Regions from separate parts of the Butyrivibrio fibrisolvens genome, predicted to be linked through region 1. Evidence: predicted binding sites of a transcription regulator. Region 1 holds the regulator's gene; each other region holds the start of a gene.
The links. The regulator Rex, encoded in region 1, represses fermentation and respiration genes when NADH is low (regulators of the CRP and FNR family bind a similar motif). The targets are predictions, from matches to a motif close to ATTGTTAANTANTTAACAAT.
Positions count from the first base shown of each region.

Region 2: a site for Rex is predicted at 2,546-2,565, ahead of I7804_RS06605 (acetyl-CoA C-acetyltransferase). Genes of this name have one in related genera too.
Region 3: a site for Rex is predicted at 2,030-2,049, ahead of pflB (formate C-acetyltransferase). Genes of this name have one in related genera too.

Region 1 is NZ_CP065800.1:3,257,264-3,261,558, reverse strand. Features, by position in the region: gene abc-f (ribosomal protection-like ABC-F family protein) at 1-1,995, opposite strand, end outside; gene I7804_RS13620 (redox-sensing transcriptional repressor Rex) at 2,185-2,832, shown strand; gene I7804_RS13615 (hypothetical protein) at 3,083-3,730, shown strand; gene I7804_RS13610 (NAD(P)H-hydrate dehydratase) at 3,800-4,295, shown strand, end outside.
Region 2 is NZ_CP065800.1:1,597,983-1,602,277, reverse strand. Features, by position in the region: gene I7804_RS06615 (3-hydroxyacyl-CoA dehydrogenase family protein) at 1-205, opposite strand, end outside; gene I7804_RS06610 (enoyl-CoA hydratase-related protein) at 330-1,124, opposite strand; gene I7804_RS06605 (acetyl-CoA C-acetyltransferase) at 1,205-2,407, opposite strand; gene hpf (ribosome hibernation-promoting factor, HPF/YfiA family) at 2,870-3,400, opposite strand; gene I7804_RS06595 (C40 family peptidase) at 3,662-4,295, opposite strand, start outside.
Region 3 is NZ_CP065800.1:134,131-138,425, forward strand. Features, by position in the region: gene pflB (formate C-acetyltransferase) at 1-1,978, opposite strand, end outside; gene I7804_RS00545 (metallophosphoesterase) at 2,610-3,713, opposite strand; gene I7804_RS00550 (AAA family ATPase) at 3,735-4,295, opposite strand, start outside.

The DNA.
Region 1 (4,295 bases):
TACTTCGAGTTTTGCTGTTATGTCTTCCTGCTCGTCCGTGCGCTTACGAAGTTCTGCAAGGTCTGTTGCGATCTCAGGTCTGGACATTTCTTCATTCAGGACTTCGTTACGCTCTTCAAGTTTTGCGATTTCTTCTTCGCAGGCTTTAAGCTCTTTTTCCTTCTTCTTCTGCTGGGCAGCAGCGGCTTTCTGGGCTTTCCAGTCGGCCTTGCCGTCTGTAGCATCGGCACTGTCACCTGCATACTGGAAGCTGTTAGCTTTGATCGAACCTGAAGCAGATGAAGTATTTGTACTTCCTAAGCTAGAAACGCTCTGGCCTCCAAGAAGTACTCCGCTTGCAGCAGCGGTAGCAGTAGCAGACTGATTACCTGCAAGGATCTGAGCCATACGCTCATCATGGTGCTCGAGATAATAGTCGTAGTTACCAAGATAGTTAACAAGTACGCCGTTTGTAAGATCCAGGATCCTGGTAGCAGTCTTGTTGATGAAGTATCTGTCGTGGCTTACGTACAGGACAGTTCCCTCATAGCCGTTAAGAGCACTTTCAAGAACTTCCTTACTTGTAATATCAAGGTGGTTTGTAGGCTCATCGAGAAGCAAGAGATTAGCTTCAGAGAGCATAAGCTTTGCAAGTGACATACGACCCTTTTCACCACCGGAGAGGTCGCCGACACGCTTAAATACGTCTTCGCCAGTAAAGAGGAAGGCAGCAAGCGTATTTCTTATCTCTGTATTATTAAGAGTTGGATACTCATCTGAAATTTCTTCAAAAAGAGTCTTTTCATCATGAAGCACGTGGTGTTCCTGATCGTAGTAACCAGGGTGAACTTTGACGCCAAGGGTTATCTTGCCTGCATCAGGAGGAAGAAGACCGTTGATGATCTTGAGCATTGTGGTCTTACCGGTTCCGTTATCGCCGATGATCGCTACGCGCTCGCCTCTTTTTATTTCGAATGATATATTCTCAAAAAGGTGGGCATTTTCAAAGGATTTGGAGATGCCTTCTACATTTAGTACGTCATTACCTGATACGCAGGATGGTGTGAGCTTTATCTTCATCTCATCATCAACTTCTGTAGGCTTTTCGATACGCTCGATCTTCTCAAGCATCTTTTCCCTGCTCTCAGCACGCTTTATGGATTTCTCACGGTTGAAGCTCTTAAGCTTATCGATTACTTCCTGCTGGTGCTTGATCTCCTGCTGCTGATTGATGTAGGCGTGCCATGCTATAGCGCGGCGCTTTTCTTTTTCTGTAGCATAGAAAGAGTAGTTGCCGTTGTAGATGCCGGCCTTTGTCTGGTCGATCTCGACGATCTTGCCTGCTATCTTATCAAGGAAGTAACGATCGTGGGATACGATCAGTACGGCGCCCTTGTAGTTGAGAAGATAGGTCTCAAGCCACTGTATGGAATTCATATCAAGATGGTTGGTGGGCTCGTCAAGGATGATAAGGTCAGGCTTTTGGAGAAGGAGCTTACCAAGGGCAACTCTTGTCTTCTGGCCTCCGGAGAGGGTACTGATGGACTTTCCGAACTCTTCATCTGTAAAGCCAAGACCTCTGGCTACTCCGGCGACTTCGCTCTGCCAGGCGTATCCGTCGATAAGCTGGAAGTGGTGAGTCATTGCGGTGTAGTCATTCATGAGCTTTGTAAGGTCGTCTCCTGTAAGGACCTTCATCTGTTCTTCAGCTTCGCGGATCTTCTCTTCAAGCTCTATCGTATCTTTTTTGACAAGCTTAAGTTCATCATAGATCGTATTGCCTGAATCTATGTTCTGGTTCTGTGCCAGGTATCCAAAACTTGTATCCTTGGCAAAAACAACTTCGCCTTCGTCAGGTGACAGCTGCCCTGTTATTATCTTTAAAAGTGTAGTCTTGCCGGCTCCGTTAATACCGACGATAGCTGCTTTTTCATTTGCTTCTATGTGAAAAGAAACACCTTTTAAGATGTCTTTACCGTCGAAAGATTTACATATATTGTGACATGAAAGTAACATGATATACCTCGCATCATTTGTGCTTTGAAATGCAGGCTCAGTCTTGAAATGGCTGGCCTTGTATTTTATTCATAACAGCAATATATTACACTGATTAGGATATAATTTCAATTGACTAAAGTTTAACGATTCGCTACAATTATAGAGTGATACAAAATTAACAATAATAACAGATCAGGAGGAAGGCGCATGGATAAAGAAATATCCCAGGCAGTAGTCAGCCGCCTGCCCCGTTATTTCAGATATCTTGGTGAGCTTAAGGCTAGCGGAGTAGAGAGGATTTCATCTCAGGAACTTTCTGACATAATGAAGGTTACAGCCTCACAGATAAGGCAGGATTTCAACAATTTCGGTGGATTTGGACAACAGGGCTATGGCTATAATGTAGAGTATCTGTATGATGAGATCAGTAAGATACTTGGCATTGATAAGAAGCACCAGCTCATCATTATAGGAACGGGTAATCTTGGTACAGCTCTGGCGGGTTATACCAATTTTTCAACAAGAGGATTTGTTTTCAAGGGTGCATTTGACCGTGACCCGGCTCTTCAAGGCAAGATGATTGGCGATGTTGAGATACGTCCGATAGAAGAGATCGAGGATTTTATCAAGAAGAACAATATCGATATCGCAGTTCTCACAATTCCCAAGGAGCAGGCAGTCCCAATGGCCGACAGACTTATTAAGGCAGGCATCAAGGCAATATGGAACTTTGCTCATGTGGATCTTGATGTTCCGGAGAATGTTCAGGTTGAGAATGTTCATCTTTCAGACAGCCTTATGAAGCTGTCATACAACATTAACCGTTATGAAAGATTCCATGGCGGTAAGAAGTGATTTTGGGCAATATATAAATCGATAGTGATTGGCAGGCTGTGCCGGGACTTAGGTGATTCCGGCGGCCTGTCATTTATATTGATGAAATATAGTATAATAAGTATAGAGCTTTCTCTAAAGACTTTGGATATACCGGTCCGTCGAAGTGAAGAGTTTTAGTATATTCTAAATTAAATCGGGGGATTATCCGAAATACTAAATGCAGGTTTTCGTTGTTTGAGATATAGTCGTGCCTAAGAGGAAGGATGCTATGTCCAGAGAAGAAGATGTCTATATGCCGGCTCTACTTGGCAAGAATATACCAATTGTAACAACTGATGAGAAGTGGAAGATGCTCTTTGGTGAAGAGGGTGTTAGTGATGAGCTGCAGACTCTTGCCGATGAGCTTAATAAGCTTGTGGATGAGCAGGCTAGGTTCAAGCAAAAGATCAAGGATATAAAGCGCCTTAAGAAGACACTTCTTGATGAAGTAATAGGCATATCTGACAGGCTTAATAAGGGCGATAAGTCCGCGGGTAAGGAACTTGATGACAGGAAGAGACTTATAGGAGATTGCAATTCCCAGATCGAAGAGCTTGAAGATCAGCTTTTGGGGCTTCCCAGAGAGATATATCAGCTCAATTATAAGGTTATGGTTGCATCCATGTCTGTATGCTACGAAAGACTTCATCGCAATACAGATGAGATCAACGAGATCGATGAGTGGCTATCCAATACGAGAAAAGAGCTCAAGAAACAGGTCATTAGACTTCAGGAAGGTGAGATGGAGAATTTCAACCTGTATTCATATATGCATGATATCTTCGGACCTGAAGTTATAGATATATTCGATATGGAATATGATCCCGAGAGAAATCACAGGATCAGAACTCCGGGGTCAGGATCCATACAGACGTAATGTACTGGCTTATTCGTAATTGGTCAATAATTAGTACTGACTCATTCATAATAAGCAAAAAGGGGACATATGCAGTATTTAGTAACAGCCAAAGAAATGAAAACATGCGATCGTAATACTTCAGAGCACTTTGGGGTTCCATCCATCGTGCTTATGGAAAGAGCTGCTCTGGCTGTTGCTGCCAGAATCGGTGAGTGGAAGAGAGCTATGCACACTTCCAGAGCTTTTAATGTTCTGATCGTTGCAGGACACGGCGGCAATGGCGGTGACGGGATAGCTATCGGAAGGATTTTGTATCAGCATGGCTACAGAGTGCAGATAGCTCTTGTTGATGACAAGGACTCTAACCCTGATACTGCATCCCAGAAGAAATGCGCAGAGGCGTACAATATTCCAATGGACACTTTTTCCAATGTACGAGCCACCAAATCACAAATGGAATGGGATATCATAGTAGATGCTGTCCTTGGAATCGGATGTACCAAAGATGTAGAAGGCGAATATGTCGAAGCTATAATGTATATCAATGAATGCAAGAAGCTCAAGGACGAGTCTACACTTGTTG
Region 2 (4,295 bases), 1.7 Mb from region 1:
TTGCTACGATAGCGTCTGCAGCTTCCTGAGTCATCTTTTCCTTCTTAACAAGACGTCCAAGATTCTTCTCGATCTTGCTCTTACCGCCATCAGCAAACTCCTGCTTGATATCGCAAAGATATACTGTCTCAACAGCGTCACACTGTGCGAATGCCTGTGCAATACCTGAACCCATTGTTCCTGCACCAATTACAGCTACTTTCATTGTAAATCCTCCTTAGATATATTTTATCTATTATTTTCTGTCAAAAGATATAATCTTATCATTTGATAAAAACAGTTTTCATTTATGATGATAAGATTCATATTGTTTCATAAATCCTGTCAGATCAAGCGTTCTTGAAATCTACGTGCTTAACCTTCTTAGGATCATCCTTCTTACGAAGGAAGTTAGCCATTCCTTCTACCTGATCCTCTGACTCAAAGCATGAACCAAAGAGCTTCTCTTCGATAACAAGTGCGCTGTCAATATCAGTCTGAAGACCATCATTGATTGCTTTCTTACAAGCACGAACAGCAATAGGAGCGTTGCCTGCGATTGTAGCAGCAAGCTTCTCAGCTGCAGGAAGAAGCTCTTCCTGTGTGTATACAGCATTTACAAGACCGATACGAAGTGCTTCATCTGCCTTGATATTACGTGCTGTGTAGATAAGCTGCTTGGCCATACCAACACCAACAGTTCTAGCAAGTCTCTGTGTTCCGCCAAATCCAGGTGTGATTCCAAGGCCTACTTCAGGCTGACCGAACATAGCATTGTCAGAGCAGATACGAATATCACAGCTCATAGAGATCTCACATCCACCACCAAGTGCAAAGCCGTTAACAGCTGCAATAACAGGGATAGGAAGTGTCTCAATTTTACGGAATACATCATTACCCTTCTTACCAAAAGCTTCGCCTTCTGCCTTAGTAAGTGTTGACATCTCTCCGATATCAGCGCCGGCAACAAAAGACTTGTCTCCTGCACCTGTAAGAACAAGTGCTCTTACTGTATTTAAGTCAATGTTATCAAGAACTGTATTAAGTTCATCAAGAACAGCTGAGTTAAGAGCATTAAGTGCTTCCGGACGGTTAATAGTTACAACAGCGATCTTATCTTTCTGTTCATATAAAACAAAGCTCATTGATTCGTCCTCCGATTTTATCCAGTATTAAGAGGGTGTAGATAAGTCCATACAGGCTATCACACCCTCTGTAAGTTTAATTATTCGTACTTCTCAACGATAGTAGCGCATCCCATTCCGCCACCGATGCAAAGAGTTGCAAGACCCTTCTTAGCGTCTTTCTTCTGCATCTCGTGAAGAAGTGTTACAAGGATACGAGCACCTGAAGCTCCAACAGGGTGACCAAGAGCAATAGCACCACCGTTAGGGTTAAGCTGCTTGTCAACGTCGATTCCAAGATCCTTACCAACTGCTACAGACTGAGCTGCGAATGCTTCGTTAGCCTCGATGATATCGAACTCAGATACGTTCTCGATACCAGCCTTCTTCATAGCCTTCTTAGTAGCTGCTACAGGTCCGATACCCATTACTTCAGGACGAACACCAGCAAGTGCTCCAGCTACGAATGTAGCCATAGGCTTAACACCGAGCTCTTTAGCCTTCTCTTCTGACATAACAACAAGTGCAGCAGCACCGTCATTGATACCTGAAGCGTTACCAGCTGTAACAAATCCATCCTTGTTGATAGGACGAAGCTTAGAAAGAGATTCAGGAGTAACACCCTGTCTAGGACCTTCATCTGTATCGAAGATGATAGTCTCTTTCTTCTTCTTGACCTCTACAGGAACAATCTCATCCTTGAATGCACCAGATTCAATAGCTGCGCAAGCCTTGTTCTGGCTCTTTGCTGCGAACTCATCGAGCTCTTCACGTGTAAGACCCCATTCATTGCAGATGTTGTCTGCTGTCTGGATCATATGATAATCATTGAAAGCATCCCAAAGAGCATCTTTAACCATAGTGTCTACAAGACCACCCTGGCTCTGGCTAGGCCACATCATACGATATCCGTAACGGCCATTAGGAAGTGCAAATGGTGCAAGTGACATGTTCTCCATACCACCGGCAACAACGATATCAGCATCTCCAGCCATGATCATCTGAGCTGCCTGGTTAACACAGTTAAGACCTGAACCACATACAACGTTAGTTGTAACTGCAGGTACTTCTACAGGAAGACCAGCCTTGATAGAAGCCTGACGAGCAACGTTCTGTCCCTGTCCTGCCTGAATAACGCATCCCATGTATACGTGATCAACATCTTCAGGCTTAACACCTGCACGTTTAAGAGCTTCCTTGATAACGATAGCACCTAAATCTACTGCAGGAATTGTGCTAAGAGATCCACCCATTGTTCCGATTGCTGTACGACATGCACCAGCTAAAACTACTTTCTTTGCCATTTTTATACCTCCGTTGTGTAATTGAGCTCATTTGAGAGCTTTGAGTTACATATTTAGTTGTATTGCCTGATAAATTTGTAAAGCTTTTGTTACCATGTATATTCATATTTAATGAGTATTTTCCTTAAGATGGTAACGATTGTTAATTTTTTATCACAACAGATTCATTATAACATAATGTCTGCTGAGATTGCAATATTTTTAACAAAGTGTAAGCGTTTACAATTCAAAAAAATTCTGCTCATACCCAAGCGGGGTTTCAGTATATGGAAACGTGGATGAATACAGCATCCGGAACGATTTATAATCAAGATAGCGTATAGTTTTCAATGGAAACTCACCAATGAAAATTATATATCTATTTACATAGTTTCTTCAAGAAAAAAAGCAACAAAAAGAGGATGTGCAAAATCATCATAATGCACATCCTCTAAAATTACTTATTCAGTTACAAAAAGCATATCAAAGTTCAGGTTCAATAAGACCGTATGTGTTGCCTTTTCTCTTGTAAACTACGTTGGTCTCATCTGTCTCTGCATTGATGAAAACAAAGAAATTATGTCCAAGGAGTTCCATCTGTACGCATGCATCTTCAGGATACATAGGCTTAAGATCAAACTTCTTGACTCTTTCAATACGAATATCGTCATCATCCATGTAATCCTGCTCTAAGAACTCCATCTTAAAAGAGCTCTTCTCAGCCTGATGCTTGTCAACAATCTTATTCTTATATTTCTTGAGCTGACGTTCGATGACTTCTTCGACGAGATCAATAGAAGCGTACATATCGCTGCTGACCTGCTCAGAACGGATGATCTTACCTTTGACCGGGATCGTAACTTCGATCTTGTGACGATCCTTCTCAACATGAAGTGTTACATTAACATTGGTATCAGGATTAAAATACTTCTCAAGCTTACCAAGCTTGTCTTCAACCGCTGATTTAAGTCCGGGAGTTACATCAATGTTCTTACCTATAATTGTAAATTTCATGGCAGTCACCTCTTTACTCGGAAATAATTGATGATTTCCTTTGATAGGTATAGTATAGCATCTTTACATTCAAATATGCAATTAAACATAGCTAACATTAGCATTGTTCACAGTTTGTTCATGACAGGAAGTCATCGTAATAAATATCGGATATAAGTGAGGCACGGATGCCGAACGCCGATATTTATGTCATGACAGCATTTCTATTAAGACAAAACTGCCCTTTGCATTATGCAAAGGGCAGTTAATAATATCTTATGATTAGAAAATTCTACGAACAGCAAGTGGTGTTCTGTAATTAGCGTTAGAAATGATAATACCGGTCTTGGATGTAGAAGCATGTACTATCTGGCCACCGCCAATGTAGATAGCAACGTGTCCTGAGTAACATACGATATCACCAGGCTGTGCATTTGCAAGTCCGTCTACAGCAGCACCTACATTTCTGTCAGCAGCTGATGAATGAGGCAGGCTAACACCAAAGTTAGCATATACGCTCATTACGAAGCCAGAGCAGTCACATCCGTTTGTAAGGCTTGTACCACCATATACATAAGGATTACCTACGAACTGTACAGCAAATGCTGCAACAGCTTCTCCGATAGAGCTCTTCTCTGTTGTGAAGGATTCAGCTGACTTAACGCTTGATGAAGATGATGACTTGGAAGTATTAGCACTAGCAGACGCTCTTGCAGCTTCCTTGGCAGCTTCTTCCTTAGCAAGTCTTGCTTCCTCTTCGGCTTTGGATTCAGCCTCAACGAATTCAGTAGAAAGTCTTACGTAATCCATTGATACGTAACCTTCACCTTCCTCGATCTCGACTTTAACCCAGCCATCCAACTCTTCTTTTACAACAAGTTCATCATCGATAGGAACAAGTCCAAGAACTTCTGAC
Region 3 (4,295 bases), 990 kb from region 1:
CGTCAAGTGACCACTCATAAGGAACCTTTGCAACTGAGTTAAGAGATGCAAGAAGTCCGTTCTGCTCAGCACCGTAAGATGGTGATGCTCCAGGAGCGAATGATGTGTAAGCTGCTCTTCCGTCAGGTGTAGCACCTGTTGCCTTACCATAAACAACGTTAGATGTGATAGTAAGGATAGAAGTTGTAGGCTCAGAATCACGATATGTGTGGTGCTTTCTGATCTTTGTCATGAATGACTTAAGAAGATCTACACCAATCTGGTCTGCTCTGTCATCATCGTTACCATACTTAGGGAAGTCGCCTTCTACCTTGTAGTCGATAACAAGACCGTTCTCATCACGGATTGTCTTAACCTTAGCATACTTGATAGCTGAAAGTGAATCGATAACGTGTGAGAAACCAGCAATACCTGTAGCAAATGTACGACGTACATCTGTATCGATAAGAGCCATTTCAGCTGCTTCATAGTAGTACTTGTCGTGCATGTACTGGATGAGGTTGAGGATATTTACATAAAGACCTGCAAGCCAGTCAAGCATCTTGTCATATTTAGCCATAACTTCGTCGAAGTCAAGGTACTCAGATGTGATAGGTGCATAAGCAGGACCTACCTGCATGTGCTTACCGTTCTTATCTGTGAACTTCTCATCAACACCGCCGTTGATAGCGTACAGAAGAGCCTTAGCAAGGTTAGCACGAGCTCCGAAGAACTGCATCTCCTTACCTGTCTGTGTAGCTGATACGCAGCAGCAGATTGAGTAGTCATCGCCCCAGATAGGACGCATAACATCATCGTTCTCATACTGGATAGAAGATGTTACAACTGAAATGTGAGCTGCATACTTCTTGAAGTTCTCAGGAAGTCTCTTGGAGTAAAGAACTGTAAGGTTCGGCTCCGGAGCAGGTCCCATGTTCTCAAGAGTATGAAGGAAACGATAGTCATTCTTTGTAACCATGTGACGTCCGTCTCCGCCAAGTCCACCAACTTCAAGAGTAGCCCATACAGGGTCACCAGAGAAGAGGTTGTTGTATGAAGGGATACGAGCAAACTTAACCATACGAAGCTTCATTGTGAAGTGGTCGATAAGTTCCTGTGCCTGCTCCTCTGTAAGAGTTCCCTCTTCGAGATCACGGTTGATGTAGATATCAAGGAATGTTGATACACGGCCAACTGACATAGCAGCACCATTCTGAGTCTTGATAGCTGCAAGGTAACCGAAGTATAACCACTGAACAGCTTCCTTAGCGTTCTTAGCAGGCTGTGAAATATCATAACCGTAAGAAGCAGCCATAGCCTTCATGCCCTTAAGAGCACGAACCTGCTCAGAGATCTCTTCTCTCTGACGGATAACGTTATCTGTCATTGTACCATCGCCGCAGTTGTCAAAATCTTCCATCTTCTTAGCGATGAGGTGATCAATACCGTAAAGAGCAACTCTTCTGTAGTCGCCTACGATACGTCCACGACCATATGTATCCGGAAGACCTGTTACGATGTGGCTGTGACGAGCAGCTCTCATCTCAGGTGTATAAGCATCAAATACAGCCTGGTTGTGTGTCTTGTGATACTCTGTGAAGATCTTGTGGAATTTAGGATTTACTTCAAAACCATATGTTGAAGCAGCTTCCTCTGCCATCTTGATTCCACCGAATGGCATGAATGCTCTCTTAAGAGGCTTATCTGTCTGAAGACCTACGATCTGCTCAAGATCCTTAGTCTGCTCATCGATGTAGCCAGGGCCATAAGCGGTAAGACTAGAAACTACTTCTGTCTCACACTCAAGAACGCCACCGTTCTCACGTTCTTTCTTCTGAAGCTCCTGAAGCTTGCCCCATAATGTATCTGTAGCCTGAGTCGGTCCTGCAAGGAAAGACTCGTCGCCATCATACTGGGTGTAGTTGTTCTGGATGAAGTCACGTACATTGATATCTCCAATCCAGTGTGTTCCTTTGAAACTTCTCCATTCTTCTCGCATAAAGGTACTCCTTCTAGTGCCGTCATGCATGGAAATTTCCATGCTGAATTATTTGTTATATTTTTAACCAACGGCGTGATTTTAACATGTTTGTTATTTACATGTCAATCAAGAACATAGACAACATTTTACTGTTTTTTTATATTTTTCTGCTGTTTTGCACAAAGATTTTTAAACATTTACTCAAATCCTTGTATTTATGAGTTTTTCCTTTAATTCTTTTACAATTTTTTTATACAATTTCGTTATGTTTTTATGATATTCTGTAAATTATTACTTCTATATTTTTAATCTTGAACAAAACAGCTTCTGTATGATTTTGTATAATAGTTAGAAATAGTTAATCGTACATCATCAGTGCATTTTATACAAAATATAGTCTTGTTATCGTATTTTTATAAACGTTATATGGCTTTTATGCCATTTCCGCTTATTATCTAAGAAACTCTTTTACAATGCCTCCATATAAAAAAATCCCCCAAACAAGACCGTGGATATAATATCTCCAAAGCCCTATCTGAGGAATCGTTATATTCTGACAATTCATAACTAAAACATCCCACTTGAATGGACCGGCATCCCCAAAGTCTTTACAAGGGCATGCAGTCTACTCAAGTGGGATGTTTCTAATCTAATTCACATTGATCATTACATATTCAGATCTTGTGCCTGTTTTAAAATCAAGAGCCCAGTCTGATATTCCTGAGGTTACTATGAAATCTGTATCGCTGATTCTCTCATATCCATACGTCCTGTCATTGACTCCTGTAAGTTCGCCTACATATTTAATGGCAAGAAGCTGTCCTCCATGAGTATGACCCGATACTACAAGGTCCGATGCGCTAGCACTTTCATTCTCATAATCTGTAGGCTCATGATCCAGTACTATTATGTACTTATCATCGCTCACATCCTGTAACAGGTCATCAATATCAAGTCTTGGCTCTGTAATATAGTCTTTCCTGCCTGCAATACATATATTATCAATAGTTACGATCTCATCTTCCAGAATCTGTACATTATTTTTGATAAGCTCATCTTCAAGATCCTGTGCGGTAAAATCTCTGCCACCAAATGTATGCTTGTCATGATTGCCATATACGAAGAACACACCATATCTAAGATCAAGCGTTCCCAAAGCTTCACATGCTCTGACCATATCTGCCCGCACAGAGTCATTGTCAACGAAGTCTCCTGCTATAAGGAGCATATCAGGAGATGCCTGTTCTATCTCTTCAAGCCAAGCAGCAAATCCCTCTCCGTCAAAAGTGGTTCCAAGATGAGAGTCTGCGATAAGCGCAATATGAAGATCCTGTATATCCTTGTCCGTTTTTAGGTTATAATCAGTCCTCCATACGTTGTGGCACATATAATATGCCCCCGACAGATAGACGATGGATACTGCTATTGCAAGCCACCCTTGAAGATATACCTTAGATCTGCCAGTAGATACGCTACTACTCTTAGTACCGTGTACCTTATCTACAATTCTTACTATAAGACCTGATATCAGGAAAAAGAATATCACGTATATAAGAATAGTTATAGCATTAACCATCCCCATGAAGGCTGCAAATCCCGCAAAACACAATATAACAACAAGCGTAGCATTGAGCTTTTGCTGCCACTTCCTGTCAAATCTTGTAAAAGCTCTAAATCTACTGACTGCATTAATAAGATAAACAGCACCTACAATACTGATAACTATAGTAACAATAAATATCGCAAACCACATGTAAACAGCTCCATTTCAAAGTCATTTACTATTTTCATTATTTCCATTTTTTTCATCAATATCATCATTTACATCATTAGACTTACTGGGCGCAGGCTCATCTTTTTTATCGGCATCACCTGTTTTATCAAAAAGATCATCATTAGTGATCTTCATCATATCTTCCGGCTTAAGGTCTTCTATCCCTGCAATCCTTGATGCCTGATTAGTTATGATCTCCTCGAAGAGATTTCGTATCTCACGGGCATTAGCAAAGTTACCGTTAGAGGCAAGCTTTCTCTGGGAGATAAGCTCCTTGACATGCTGCTTGGTATCATCTTCTATGACATAGTCATATTTCTTGCAGTTCATATCGAATATATCCATAAGCTCATCTATTGTATAATCAGGGAACTCGATATATTTATTGAACCTGCTCTTAAGACCCGGGTTGGAGTTTATGAATTTCTCCATAGGCTCTGTATAGCCTGCAACAATGACAACAAGATCATCTCTGTGATCTTCCATTGCCTTAAGTATAGTATCTATAGCTTCCTGGCCGAAGGCGTCATCTTTTTGTGACAGAGCATAGGCTTCATCTAT